Pontimicrobium sp. SW4: one gene and its partner. Each later gene encodes a partner of the first gene's protein in a complex. Links are inferred from orthologs where the notes say so. Each region holds a gene or a part of one and is shown in the gene's direction. Other genes may lie near its edges.

The links.
Region 2: the proteins of trxB (region 1) and trxA are in contact, whole or in part, in a crystal structure (PDB 1F6M), measured with the Escherichia coli proteins. The link is inferred for Pontimicrobium sp. SW4 from one-to-one orthologs.

The regions. Positions count from the first base shown.
Region 1 is NZ_CP157199.1:271,391-279,092, forward strand. Bases 1,869-4,713 are described here. They hold trxB (thioredoxin-disulfide reductase), read left to right. Parts: upstream 1,869-2,739; coding sequence 2,740-3,687; downstream 3,688-4,713. Other genes in these bases: ABGB03_RS01275 (aminotransferase class V-fold PLP-dependent enzyme), read left to right, coding at 1,869-2,725; ABGB03_RS01285 (HAMP domain-containing sensor histidine kinase), read right to left, coding at 3,806-4,713. Also shown: ABGB03_RS01270 (cytochrome c biogenesis protein CcdA), read left to right, coding at 1-1,189; more of ABGB03_RS01275, read left to right, coding at 1,253-1,868; more of ABGB03_RS01285, read right to left, coding at 4,714-5,149; ABGB03_RS01290 (sigma-54 dependent transcriptional regulator), read right to left, coding at 5,139-6,488; ABGB03_RS01295 (efflux RND transporter periplasmic adaptor subunit), read left to right, coding at 6,696-7,702.
Region 2 is NZ_CP157199.1:99,601-107,413, forward strand. What follows is about bases 1,841-4,796. They hold trxA (thioredoxin), read left to right. Parts: upstream 1,841-3,137; coding sequence 3,138-3,455; downstream 3,456-4,796. Other genes in these bases: dnaE (DNA polymerase III subunit alpha), read left to right, coding at 1,841-2,169; ABGB03_RS00525 (metalloregulator ArsR/SmtB family transcription factor), read right to left, coding at 2,166-2,492; ABGB03_RS00530 (SRPBCC domain-containing protein), read right to left, coding at 2,482-2,913; ABGB03_RS00540 (M1 family aminopeptidase), read left to right, coding at 3,545-4,796. Outside these bases: more of dnaE, read left to right, coding at 1-1,840; more of ABGB03_RS00540, read left to right, coding at 4,797-6,121; ABGB03_RS00545 (DUF58 domain-containing protein), read left to right, coding at 6,121-7,050; ABGB03_RS00555 (hypothetical protein), read left to right, coding at 7,384-7,575; ABGB03_RS00560 (cysteine hydrolase), read left to right, coding at 7,782-7,813. UniProt on the Escherichia coli protein: Participates in various redox reactions through the reversible oxidation of its active center dithiol to a disulfide and catalyzes dithiol-disulfide exchange reactions.

The DNA.
Region 1 (7,702 bases):
TGTTGTATTGAACGTTATTTTCTTTATCATTTTTGTCTTTTTCGCCTTTTCATTTTTTGGATATTATGAATTAACATTACCAGCACGTTGGACAAACACAACAACGCAAGGCGAAAATATTGGAGGAGTTTTAGGAATATTCTTCATGGCACTTACTTTAGCCATAGTCTCATTTTCATGTACAGGACCAATTTTAGGCTCATTACTAGCAGGATCATTAACTGCAGATGGTGGTGCGTGGCAACTTACAGCTGGAATGGCTGGTTTTGGAGTGTCCTTAGGACTGCCTTTCGCATTGTTTGCCATGTTTCCAAATATGTTAAATGCATTGCCAAAATCTGGAGGTTGGTTAAACACAACCAAAGTAGTTTTAGGATTTTTAGAATTAGCTTTAGCATTTAAATTTTTATCAAATGCCGATTTAGTGCAACATTGGGGGGTTTTAAAATTTGAAGCCTTCTTAGGTTTATGGATTATTATATTTGCTGGATTAGCATTGTATATTTTTGGAAAAATCAGGTTTCCTCACGATTCACCAATTAGAAAATTATCTTTTTTTAGAATTTCTTCTGGAATTTTAGTAGCTGCTTTTGTTGTGTATTTAGTGTCTGGATTTAGAGTAAATAAAGAAACAGATACGTTTACATCGCTTACTCTACTGAGTGGTTTAACACCACCGGTTGGTTATAGTTTTATAAAGCCTATGGATTGTCCTAATAAATTGGATTGTTTTAAAGATTTAAAAACAGGAATTGAATATGCCAAAAAAGTTAACAAACCTATTATTCTTGATTTTACAGGATATGCTTGTGTCAATTGCAGAAAAATGGAAGAACACGTTTGGCCATTACCTTCAATAGATAAGTATTTAAGAAATGATTATGTGTTAATTTCTTTATATGTTGATGATAAAAAAGAATTGCCAGAAAGCGAACGTATTGAAGTACCAAGAATAAATGGCGGAACTAGAACATTAAAAAACTATGGACATAAATGGGCGCATTTTCAAACACAGTTCTTTCAAACTAATTCGCAACCATATTACGTGTTGTTAAACCCAGATGGTACAAAGATTTTAAATCAACCAGTAGGATATACGCCAAATGAAGAAGAATATGCGAAATTTTTAGAATGCGGACTTAGTGTTTTTAAAGAATCTAATAAAACGGATTTTAGCATAACACCTTAAATATTTAGTTACGTAAAGCAATTCTTTTCACTATTTTTGTACACGCAAAATTTTAAGAAAACAATGTCAACCGAGTTAGAAAAATATTTCCAAACATTTAGAAAAAATATTGTTGGGATTGATGAATCCTTCGAATCGCCTTATGGTAAAAAAGACATTATTTATGCCGATTGGACTGCAAGTGGGCGGTTGTACAGACCTATAGAAGAAAAGATGTTGAATGCTATTGGACCCTATGTGGCTAATACGCATACTGAAACATCAATTACAGGGTCTTCAATGACGCATGCGTATCATGAAGCGCGAAATATTATTAAAAAGCATGTTAATGCATCAACTGATGATATCCTCATTACTGTTGGCTCAGGAATGACAGGCGCAATCAATAAGTTTCAACGCATTTTAGGACTAAAAGTTTCTGAAAACTTAAAGGACTACACCAATATTCCTAGCGATATACGACCTGTGGTTTTTGTGACTCATATGGAGCATCATTCAAATCAAACCTCTTGGTTAGAAACTATTGCTAAAGTTGAAGTAATTCCATGTGATGAAGTTGGCTTGGTGTGCATGAAAAGCTATCAAAAGCTTTTAGACAAGTATAAAGACCACCCAATAAAAATAGCTGCTGTTACGGCATGTTCTAACGTCACAGGAATTAAAACAGATTATCATGCTATTGCGAAACTAATACACCAAAATAATGGTTTATGTTTTGTCGATTTTGCATGTTCGGCACCTTATGTAGAGATAAATATGCATCCTGAAGATGAAGAGGCGTATTTAGATGCTGTCATGTTTTCACCACATAAATTTTTAGGAGGACCTGGAGCTTCGGGAGTTTTAATATTCAACAAGAAATTATATAAAAATTTAGTGCCAGATAATCCAGGAGGAGGAACAGTATCTTATACTAATCCTTGGGGAGATCATGATTATGTTGATGATATCGAATCTCGAGAAGATGGCGGAACTCCAGGGTTTTTACAAGCTATTAAAATAGCTTTGTCTATTAAACTTAAGGAGCAAATGGGTGTTGAAAATATTTTGCAACGAGAGCATGAAATGAATACTATTATTTTAGACAAACTATCTAAAATTGAAAACCTTCAAATTTTAGCGGGACATCATAAAGAGCGTCTAGGAGTATATTCATTTTACATTATAGATGCACATTATAATTTAGTGGTTAAACTCTTAAATGATCGTTATGGTATTCAAACCAGAGGAGGTTGTTCATGTGCAGGAACGTATGGTCATTTTTTGCTAAATGTAGATTTACCAACGTCAAAAGCTATTGAATTGAAGATTTTAGAAGGCTGTTTAATTGAAAGACCAGGTTGGGTGCGAATGTCAATTCATCCAACAATGACAGATAAAGAAGTGCATTTTATTTGTGATGCGATTAAAGATGTAGCAAAAAATTATGAAGCTTGGGGTAAGGATTACGAATATAATGCGATTAAGAACGAATTCGAGCACAATCAAAATTTAGAAATAGAAAAAGAAATAACCAACAATTGGTTTAATGTTTAAAATTGATTAATAAAATGTCAGAGACAATAGAAAAAGTAAAATGCTTAATTATTGGTTCAGGACCTGCAGGTTATACAGCTGCAATTTATGTAGCAAGAGCTAATATGAACCCAGTATTATACCAAGGGACACAACCAGGAGGGCAATTAACAACGACAAATGAAGTTGAGAATTTTCCAGGATATCCAGATGGTGTAACTGGACCTGAAATGATGATTCAATTACAACAACAGGCTGAAAGGTTTGATACAGATGTTAGAGATGGATGGGTTACTAAAGTAGATTTTTCTGGAGATATTCATAAGGTTTGGGTAAATGATACTAAGGAAATTCATTGTGAAACAGTGATTATCTCAACAGGAGCATCTGCAAAATATTTAGGTTTAGAATCTGAGCAAAAATATCTAAAACTAGGTGGAGGTGTATCTGCTTGTGCAGTTTGCGATGGATTTTTCTATCGAGGCCAAGAAGTTGTTATTGTTGGAGCAGGTGATTCGGCTTGTGAAGAAGCTCACTATTTATCAAAGTTATGCACCAAGGTGACTATGTTAGTTAGAAGAGATGAATTTAGAGCATCTAAGATTATGGCTGCTAGAGTTAAGAATACTGAAAATATTGAAATTCTTTTTAATACCGAAACAGATGAAGTATTAGGAGACGGTCAAGTTGTAACTGGTGTTAGAGTTTTTAATAACCAAACAAACGAAAAGCACGATATTCCAGCAACTGGATTTTTTGTAGCTATTGGTCATAAACCGAATACCGATATTTTTAAAGACTATTTAGAGTTAGATGAAACAGGTTATATCATCAATAAGCCTGGAACATCAAAGACAAATATTGATGGTGTATTTGTTAGCGGAGATGCAGCAGATCATGTCTATAGACAAGCAGTAACAGCAGCAGGAACAGGATGTATGGCTGCGTTAGATGCTGAACGTTATTTAGCTGCTAAAGAATAATATATAACTAGTAATTGACTAGAAACTATAAAAAGCCTCAATCTATTATAAATTAAATGGTTGAGGTTTTTTAGTACAACACAATTAGCTTCTAATCTAACAGTTTTTGGATTAATTATTAAAATACTAGACTAAAAACAGAGCCTTCATCTTCAATACTATTGACTAAAATTTTGCCTTTATGTAATAGCATTATTTGCTTGCAAAGACTTAAACCAATTCCACTTCCTGTCATTTTACTTGTAAAAAAAGGAATAAAAATTTGTTCCAATATGTCTTGCGGGATTCCACTACCATTATCAAAAACCTTAATAATAATATCTCTATTCGAATTTTGAGAAGCTTGAACTTTTATTTGGGCATCTTTTTTATTTTTACAAGCATCAACAGCATTTAATATTAAGTTTATTAGAACTTGTTCTATGAGATGTAAATCTATATCAAGTTCTAACTTTGGTGTATTTATATTAAAGTCTATGGCAATGTTTTTTGCCTTTATTGACGGCTCCATTAGTAACTGAATATTCTTGAATAAATCAGCGACTTTCGTTTTTTGAAGATTTAAGTGAGTAACTTTACTTAAACTACGGTATGTTTTTGCGAATTTTAAGAGTCCTTCGCTTCTACTTTTAATAGTTTTTATCCCTGCATTAAGATCTTCAGGTTCAAGTTTATGCTCTTCTGGATTCTCCAAAGTCAACTGTAAATTTCTTTGCAAAGTATCTGCTAAAGATGAAATAGGCGCAATAGAATTCATTATTTCATGAGTCATGACGCTCAATAATTTTTTCCAAGATTCAGACTCATTTTTATTCAATGTATCATTTATATTTTGAATAACTATTAATTTGAAAGCATCATCTTGAACTTGAAAAACCGTATCTGAAATTAAAATTTTTATCTTTTCATTTTGAACTACTATTGAAATAGAGTTAGGTTCTCTATGATAGGTCTCAAAAATAGTTGCATATAACTTGGGTTTCCTGTTTTCTAAAAATCGAATGTTTTTAAAAGAGGGAACATCTAAAGTTTCTCCAAAAGAATTATTGCTCCATAATACATCTCCAGATTCAAGGTTATATGCAATAATACCAATATCAACCATTTCTAAAATCTTTTGCAGATAGACGTATTGTGCTTCGTTTTTAGAATTTATGTCTTTTATGGTTCGGTTTATTTCGTTAAACCCTGTGTATAGAAACCTAATATCACTTGGACCTCTGTCCTCGGGAAACCATCTTGAAAAATCACGATATTTTACTGCTTCAAAAAAGTCATCCATTGCGACAAAACGGCGTTTAACGAATGAATAAATATTGTTAAGCAAATACACTATTGCAAAGCCAGATAAGACAATAAAAGTAACCTTGTTGGTATATATAAAATATGCTAAACTTAGAATTGAAAAAACAAGAAAGAGTATTCTTAAAAAGAGTCTAAAAATGTAGCCTTTATAGTTCATATTTATCTAATCTTCTATATAAAGCTGCTCGTGTTATTCCTAATTCTTTTGCAGATTTTGAAATATTTCCTTTGTGTTTTTCTAGTACTATAAGAATAGCATTTTTCTCGATATCGTCTAAGTTCATGGTACTATCGCTAGTACTAGAATTTATAGGCTGTTCGATTGAAGAAAATACTAAATCTTCAGGTTTTAGAATGTTTCCATCAGTCATAATAACAGCTCTTTCTAAAACATATTGAAGCTCTCTTACATTTCCTGGAAATGGGTGTTTCTTTAATTTTGAAATAAATCCAGAATCTAGAGAAAAGGTATTCTTGTTATATTTTTCAGCGTAAATTTCAATAAAATATTTTGCTAGTATTGTAATATCATTTTTACGATCTTTTAAAGGAGGTACTATAATATCAACTGTATTAATTCTGTAAATTAAATCTTTCCTAAATTTCTTTTCATCTGCTAATGTTTTTGGCTCAATATTAGTGGCGCAAATAAGTCTAATATCTATAGGAATAGATTCATTGGAGCCTAATGGGGTTACTTGCCTGTTTTGTAAAACTGTTAAAAGACGTACCTGTTGGCCTAATGTAATATTACCTATTTCATCCAAAAAAAGTGTGCCACCATTAGCAGCTTCAAAGCGTCCCTTACGATCTTCTCTTGCATCTGTAAAAGCTCCTTTTTTATAGCCAAATAATTCACTTTCGAATAATGAAGAAGATAATGACCCAACATCTACTTTAATAAAGGGCTTGTCTTTTCTGTTAGAATTTTCATGTAAGGCGCGAGCTATTAAATCTTTACCAGTGCCGTTTTCTCCTAATATTAAAACATTGGCATCTGTAGGAGCAACTTTTTTAAGTTTGACAAATACATCTTTCATTGCATCGCTATCACCTATAATCTCTGCGCTAATAGAGTTTAAAGCGGCCTCTTTTTTAGTATTAGATTTTTTAGATTGAAGAATAGATGTTATAATATCTAGAATTTTTTCGTTCTTCCAAGGCTTTACTAAAAAATCAGAGGCACCTTCCTTTAAACCTCTTATGGCTAAGTCAATATCTGCGTAAGCAGTAATTAAAATAACATCAGTTTCAGGTTTTTGATTTTTAATTTTATTTAGCCAAAAAATGCCTTCATTTCCAGTGTTAACTAAACCATTAAAATTCATATCTAAAATTATAACATCGAATTTTTTACTAGCGATTTGTGAATTTATGTTGCTAGGATTTTTTTCGATAACTACTTCTTTAACCAATGGCTTGAGTAAGAGGCGTAATGCCGTTAGCACATCGAGGTCATCATCTATTACTAATATTGTAGCTTCTTTTAGTACCATATAATACAATAATACAATATTATATTCAGCTTGTAAAAATTAGAAAAAGAAAAAAATATAAGCTTAAAAATGTGTCCGTTTACGTGCATGAAGTGTATCAAAAACGGACACTTTAAATTTTAGTCAAAAACATAAAAAGCTGTTTGTGAGTACTTTGTGTTTTTGGCATCATCTTCACTATATACTATTGTAATTAAAAAAACTAAAATGGACGTTCCAATTAAAAAGAAAAAATTTTCAAAATCACGATTAACATTAATTATTGGTGGGTTAGCAATTATAGCCTTAATTGTTTTTGTTATTTCTAGTACTTCAGGCGGTTCTAAATTAAATGTAGAAAAAGAACGTATTTCTATTAATACTGTTACTAACAATGTGTTTCAAGAGAATATTCCAGTGAACGGAATAGTTTTACCTATTAGTACTATTTATCTAGATGCTTTAGAAGGTGGTCGCGTAGAAGAAAAATATGTTGAGGATGGTGCTATATTAAAAAAGGGAGAGCCTATTTTAAGATTGTCTAACACAGATTTAGAATTGACTTTAATCAATCAAGAAACATCAGTTTACAATCTATTAACTCAAATGCAAATTTCGCAAAATGCTGCAAGACAAAATACTATTAATAGACGCAATCAATTTACTGATGTAGAAAATAGTCTTATTGAGGCGAAACGTTTATATGATTTAAATAAACGTCTTTATGAAAAAGATGCTATTGGTCGACAAGATTATGAATCTTCTAAAAATAATTACGACTATCAAAAGCAACGTATGCAGTTGGCAAAACAGGTATTAAGCCAAGACTCTATAGCATCTAAGCAAGAATTTAGTCAGGCACAGAGTTCTTATGCAAGAACTCAAAATGCTTTAGAGTTAATGAGGAAAAAAGTTGGTGATTTAGTTGTTAAAGCTCCAGTAGATGGTCAGCTTACTTCTTTAGATGCAGAGATAGGTCAATCTAAAACTAAAGGAGAGCGTCTAGGGCAAGTGGATGTGCTAAGTGGTTTTAAAGTACGTGTAGATATTGACGAACATTATATTTCAAGAATTTATAATGGGCAAAAGGGAACATTTACATTTAATAATAAACAATATGTTTTAGTCATCAAAAAGGTATTCACTCAAGTTACAAATGGTCGTTTTCAAGTAGACATGCATTTTGAAGGGGATGTGCCAGAAGGCATACGTCGAGGTCAAAATTTACAAATTAG
Region 2 (7,813 bases), 170 kb from region 1 along the record:
CCATTATTTGATGCTGATAGAATAGCGAAACTCATTCCTACCATGTCTAAACTTGGGAAGATTTTTGGTGCAGACGAAAAGAAACTTAAAGGGATGTTTCGTGCTGAAGATTTAGAAAAAGTTAATCAGCTATTAAATATAGCAGATGGTGAGGATCTTGAGGCCGAAACGGTAAATCTTGCAAGAATTTTAGAAGGCTCTGTAAGAAATACAGGAATTCACGCTTGTGGCGTTATTATAACACCAAGTGATATTACAAACTATGTTCCAGTGGCAACAGCCAAAGATTCGGATTTGTATGTCACACAATTTGACAACTCGGTTGTGGAAGATGCTGGATTGTTGAAGATGGATTTCCTTGGTTTAAAGACCTTAACCCTTATAAAGGATACCGTAAAAATTGTAAAAGCCAAACATAATGTAGATTTAGATCCTGACAATTTCCCAATTGATGATGAAAAGACGTATGAGTTGTTCCAAAGAGGAGAAACCGTAGGGATTTTCCAATACGAATCTCCAGGGATGCAAAAACACATGAAGGATTTAAAACCTACCGTTTTTGATGACCTTATTGCAATGAACGCCTTGTATCGTCCTGGGCCGATGGAATACATTCCAAGTTTTATTGCACGTAAACACGGCGATGAAGAGATAGAATATGACCTTCCGGAAATGGAGGAATACCTTAAGGAAACCTATGGTATTACAGTCTATCAGGAGCAGGTAATGTTATTGTCGCAGAAGTTGGCAGATTTCACCAAAGGTGAAGCAGATGTATTGCGTAAAGCCATGGGGAAAAAGCAGAAAGCGGTTCTTGATAAAATGAAACCTAAGTTTATAGAGCAAGCTGCTGCAAAAGGAATGGACAAGGAGAAACTCGAAAAAATCTGGAAAGATTGGGAAGCTTTTGCAAGTTATGCCTTCAACAAATCGCACTCAACATGTTATGCTTGGATAGCCTATCAAACTGCTTATTTGAAAGCGCATTATCCAGCCGAATATATGGCTGCTGTGTTATCAAATAACATGAACGATATCAAGCAAGTGACTTTTTTCATGGAAGAATGCAAGCGCATGAAATTAAACGTGCTTGGTCCAGATGTGAACGAATCCTATTATAAGTTCTCAGTAAACCAAGATAATGCAGTTCGTTTTGGTATGGGAGCGATTAAAGGTGTTGGTCATGGAGCTGTAAAAACCATTGTAGAAAACCGGAAAAAAGATGGGCCATATAAATCCATTTTTGATTTAGCAAAACGCATTGATTTGCGTGCAGCTAATAAAAAAGCATTTGAAAATCTTGCTAATGCTGGTGGTTTTGATTGCTTTAAAGAAACACATCGTGCACAATATTTTATTGATGAAGGAGATGGTATAACATTTCTAGAAAAAACAATTAAATACGCAAATAAATATCAAGAAAACGAAAATTCAGCTCAAGTAAGTTTGTTTGGAGAATCTAGTGATGTTCAAATTCCGGAACCTGAAGTGCCTCCTTGTGAAGAATGGGGAACTATGGAAAAACTGGCACGTGAAAAAGAAGTAGTTGGTATTTATATTTCTGGACATCCATTAGACGATTTCAAAATTGAAATGACCACATTCTGTAATGCTGAAGTGTCTTTATTTAAAGACCTTGAAAATTATGTAAATAGAGAGTTGACTTTTGGTGGCGTAGTGACAGATGTGCAACATCGTGTAAGTAAGCAAGGAAAAGGCTGGGCGTTATTTACTATCGAAGATTATGTGGAATCTTATGAGTTTAGAATTTTTGGAGAAGAATATTTAAAATTCAGACACTTTTTAATGGTTAGTAATTTTGTGTATGTGAGAGCTTATATTAAAGAAGGATGGGTAAATAGAGACACAGGAAAGAAAGGTGAACCAAGAATTCAATATAATAGTTTCCAATTATTGCATGATGTAATGGATAGTTATGCAAAGAAACTATCTATTCAATTTGATATTAAAGACATTCAAGAAGATCGTATAAAAAGCATTAAAGACTTGTTAAGAATGCACGAAGGGAATCATCATTTAAATTTTGTGATTTACGATAATAAAGAGCAAATTAAATTACAAATGCCTAGTAGAAAACAAAAAGTAAAAATATCGCAAGAATTACTTGAGGAATTAGAGAGTCAACAAGTGTTTTATAAGTTGAATTAAGAATCTTTACTATCCAAAAAATCACTTAACTTACCTAACTTGTCATCCCAAAATTGCTCATAAAATTTAATCCATTTATTTACTTCTTCTAACGGCTTTGCATTGGCATTACAAAAACGTTCGCGACCTAGTGCATTAATATGTACTAAGCCTGCATCTTCCAAAGTTTTAATGTGTTTCGTTACACCTTGTCTTGTAATTTCAAACTGGTTAGAAATTTGAGTAATTGACAATGCTGAAGTAGCAATCACTAAGGCGTGAAAAATATCACGCCTTGTTGGGTCTGCGATTGCTTTAAATAGTTTTGTAATATTATCTTGCATCAACTTTTTCTTTTAAAAATTCTGTTAATTCATTGATGCAATTATCCCAGCCTCCACTAAAACTTTCAAATATTGCTATTGCTGTATCTCCTTGATAGTTTGAAATACCTGAATGTTCAAGATATAGTTTCGTGCCATTTTTGGTGGATTCAAGCTCCCATTTTACAGTAGTCTCTGTTTTAGTGTCACCAACTATCCACGTATAAATTAATATGTAAGGATTTGCATTTTTCACTTCTCCGCTAATCACCGTACAGCCTTTTTCGTTTGGTGGAGAAGTAAAGGTGTATTTGTAGCCTTCTTCAGCTTTAAAATCTGCTGGTATAAACCACGTTGAAATTTCTTCAGCTTTACTTATGGCATTCCATACAGCATCAATAGAATGATTTAATAGTACTTCCTTTTTAATAATGTCTTTCATAATTATTCGTTTTATTTATACGCAACTAATTGGTTGCTAAATTAAAACATATATATTTAATACGCAACTATTTAGTTGCGTATAATTTTTTTGTTATTTTAATTATTATAGTGTCAATCAATTTCCAAATAAACAAAACAAATAGTGTAGTTGTAAGCTTTGGCAAAATTTTTGACTAATTTTGCATATAAATTAGTAGTAATACACAATTAAATTAAAATATTATGGCATTAGAAATAACAGATGCAACGTTTGAAGAAACGGTTTTAAAAAGCGACAAGCCAGTAATGGTAGATTTTTGGGCTGCTTGGTGTGGACCATGTAGAATGGTTGGACCTATCATTGACCAAATAAGTGAAGAATATGCAGACAAGGCTGTTGTTGGAAAAGTAGATGTAGATGCAAATCAAGAATTTGCAGCGAAATATGGTGTTAGAAATATACCAACAGTTTTAGTATTTAAAGATGGAGAAGTTGTAGGAAGACAAGTTGGTGTAGCTCCAAAAAATGCTTACACAGAAGCAATAGACTCATTGTTATAAATTAATTTAACAAATAAGCTTATAGAAAAGGTTTGGCAATGCGCTAAACCTTTTCTATTTTTAGTACCTCTTACTTTTATAGTTGTATTATGAAGCAAATATGTTTAGGGCTTTTAGCCCTTTTTTTGGTAGCATGTAGTAATAATGATAAAGTTACCGAATCTGCTTTATTAGCTAAAGGTATATCGTTGGATTTAGCAGAATTTAGAGTAGAACAGCTTTCAAATATCGAGTATCATTTAACCTTTGATATTCCAGAATCGTTAGATGCACCTGTAGTTTCCAATTTAAAACTGGAAACTACCATTCAAAATTTAGAACAACCACTTATTTTAGATTTCAACGCAGACAAGTCCTTACTTTTAAGCGTTAATGCCAATGGAAACGATATTGATATTAAGCATGAAAATGAGCATTTAATAATTGATGCTACTTACTTAATAGAAGGTGAAAACATCATTGAAGTTGCTTTTAATGCTGGCGAATTATCTCTGAACAGAAATAAGGAATATTTATATACTTTACTTGTGCCAGATAGAGCAAGTACATTGTTTCCATGTTTTGACCAACCAGATTTAAAAGCAGTTTACCATTTAAATATTGCAGCACCTAAAGACTGGAACGTATTATGTGGTGCACTATTGAAAGATACTATTGAAGAAGAAAATAAAACAAAGCACATATATATTCCTACCGATAAAATGAGCACCTATTTATTCTCGTTCGTTGCAGGTGCTTTCGAGACGACTCAAAAAACTATAGATGATTTTAAAATGAATCTGTTATATCGAGAAACCGATTCGGCAAAAGTTACTGCAAGTATTCCAGAAATCTTTAGACTACATTATGAAGCAGTTAGGTTTTTAGAAGATTATGCCGATTATAAATTTCCGTTTCAAAAATTAGATTTTGCAACAATCCCAGGATTTCAATATGGAGGTATGGAGCATGTGGGCGCTATTCAATATAGAGAATCTACGTTGTTTTTAGATGAAACTGCCACAAAAAGTTCAGAGTTAGGTAGAGGGAAATTGATAGCCCACGAGGTTTCTCACATGTGGTTTGGGGATTTAGTGACCATGAAATGGTTTAACGATGTTTGGATGAAAGAAGTATTTGCCAACTTTATGGCAGATAAAATTGCCAATCCTAGTTTTCCGGAGTTTAACCACGACTTACAGTTTGTGTTGTCGCATTATTCTAGTGCATACGCCGAAGATCGTACAAAAGGTGCTACACCTATCCGTCAACATTTAGATAATTTGAAAAACGCAGGTTCTTTATATGGAAACATTATTTACAACAAAGCACCAATTATGATGCGTCAATTAGAAGCCACTATGGGAAAGCAAGCCTTTCAAGAAGGCATACAAGAGTATATAAAAACGTATGCCAATGGCAATGCCGATTGGAATGAATTAGTGTCTATTCTTGATAAGAAAACAGATATTGATATGAAAGCTTGGAGTGATGTTTGGGTAAATCAATCTGGAAGACCAATAATCACTGATAATCTAACCTATGATTCAAATAATACAATTTCTAAATTTAAAATAGTTCAAAAAGCAGAAGATAAAAGTGACAAAATATGGCCGCAACAATTTGAAATCGGACTCGTGTATACAGATTCTATACACGTGATAAACGTGGGAATGCAAAAACAAGATATCATTGTTGAAGAAGCCATTGGGTTGCCAAAACCGCTTAATATCATTTATAATTTTAATGGATTTGGATATGGAGTTTTCCCTGTTCAACAAGAAAATCTGGATGCTTTTCTAAATCTTGAAAATGAAGTTGCAAGAGGGTATGCTTACATAAACTTATATGAAAAAACATTAAATAATGATGTGTCACCAATAGTAGCTTTTAATCTATTCAAGCGTGCTATTTTAGAAGAACAAGAAGAAGTGCTAGTTCGATTGGTTTCTGGAAAATTGCAAAGTATATTCTGGATATATTTAACTCAAAGACAACGAGAAAGCGTTCAAGAAGCATTAGAAACTGATGTAAGGCAACGTTTGGAAGGAACAGAAGAATCAGGAATTAAAAAAACACTTTTCGGTCTTTATAAAGCGATTGCATATTCAAAAAAAGGACAAGGATTCTTATACAATATTTGGAATAAGACCGCAACCATTTCAAATTTAAAATTAAATAAAGACGATTACACTAATTTAGCTTCAACATTAGCCTTATATAACCATCCAGAAACACAAAATATTTTAAAAACTGCTGAAGCAGAAATTACCAACCAAGATAAGCTAGAGAGGTTTCAATTTTTATTGCCATCCTTATCAAATAATGAAGAAACTCGCGATAAGTTATTCGAATCGTTTAAAGATGCTGATAACAGAGCAAAAGAGTCTTGGGTGTTGAGAGCCTTGGGTAATATTCACCATCCATTACGTCAAGCAAGTGGTCAAAAACATTTAAAGCAGAGTTTGGAGTTGCTAGAGGAAATTCAGCTAACAGGAGATATATTTTTTCCAAAAAGATGGCTTAGTAGTACCATAGGAAGGTATAATTCAGCGTATGCAAAAGAAGTTATTGAAACGTTTTTAAGCGAAAACCCTAATTTTAGTCCTATATTAAAAAACAAATTGCTTCAAGCAGCAGATCCAATTTTTAGAGCGCAAACTATTTTTGAAAGCACCAAAGAATAATGAATTTAAGAGACGAAGTAAATAAAACATCAGGGTTTAAAAATCTAGAATTACTAGCAAAGGAAGTAGTTGAAGGCTTTATTGCAGGGATGCATAAAAGTCCGTTTCATGGGTTTTCTGCGGAATTTGCTGAACATAAAATATACAATCGTGGTGAGAGTACACGTCATATAGATTGGAAATTATTTGCAAAAACAGACAAGCTTTTTACAAAACGTTATGATGAAGAAACCAATTTACGATGTCATATTATAGTGGATAATAGTAGCTCAATGCACTATCCTGAGCTAAAGCAATTTTCAATCGATTCGTTGAACAAAATAGGTTTTTCAGCCTTAGCTGCCGCATCAATCATGCATATTTTAAAAAAGCAAAGAGATGCTGTTGGGCTAAGTATTTATAGCGATGAGTATGATTATTATTCACCAGAGAAAGGGAGTGAACGACATCATAGAATGCTGTTAGATCAGTTAGCCAATATGGTGGTTTCAAAATCTATTAAAAAAATGACTAATACTTACGAATACCTTCATCAAATAGCAGAAAAAATTCATAGACGTTCACTGATTTTTTTATTTACCGATATGTTTCAAGATGGTATTGATGAAGTGAAGCTTTTTGATGCATTAAGACATTTAAAGTATAATAAGCATGAAGTTATTTTGTTTCACGTGATGGATAAAGAAAAGGAATTCAATTTTGATTTTGATAATGCGCCTAAACGCTTTGTAGATGTAGAAACAGGCGAACATATAGACTTATACGCTGAAAATATTAAAGAGAATTATGAAAAAGCAGTTGCTAATTATTTTGAGGATATTAAACTAAAGTGTGGGCAGTATCAAATAAAATACGTTGAGGCTGATATAAATGAGAGTTTTAATAAAATACTCACTACCTATATGTTAGAACGACAAAAATTTGTTTAGGGCGATTTTATTGAAAAATTATTAAAAAACATTTGTGTTATAAAAAATGCAATGTATATTTGCAACCGCAATAATGCAACGGTTTGGTAGTTCAGTTGGTTAGAATACCTGCCTGTCACGCAGGGGGTCGCGGGTTCGAGTCCCGTCCAGACCGCAAGATTGCTAAAGCCTTAACCTAGTTGAGGCTTTTTTTAGCAATTAAAAGTAGTTGTGTTGTGTCACAGAGATGTGGCAAGTAGTCTGGAAACAGACCTTTGAGAAGCTTTTCCTTTATTGGAGAGGCTTTTTTGTTTTTACTTATATTTGAGCATGTTGGAGAGTAGGTTTAAAAAATTGGATGATAAGACTAGAAATGGAGCCCTTATTGCTGTAGTAATAGTTGTTATCACTGGTTTTATGTTTATTTTTTACACACAAAAACAGAGATTATATTATTCTCCTACCATTCAAGATGAATTCTTTATTAATGTAACCAGCAAGCACAATAAAAGAGAAGCTACCATACTAAATGATAGTACAATTTAAAAGAGAAACTAAAGATGATACAGAAGCAGTCATTTCTGAGTAATGTGGAAAAGGTAAATATGAAATAGAAAAATCCACTTAAAAACTCCAAGTTGGATTAAGGGAAAAACTGCCAACTCATCGGGAAACTCTACCTAGCAACTCCTTTCATTCTCGTTGCATCTTTGCTACATCAAATTATTTATAAACATTAATAATAAAAAAACATGAAAAAAGTAATTGTAACATTAGCACTACT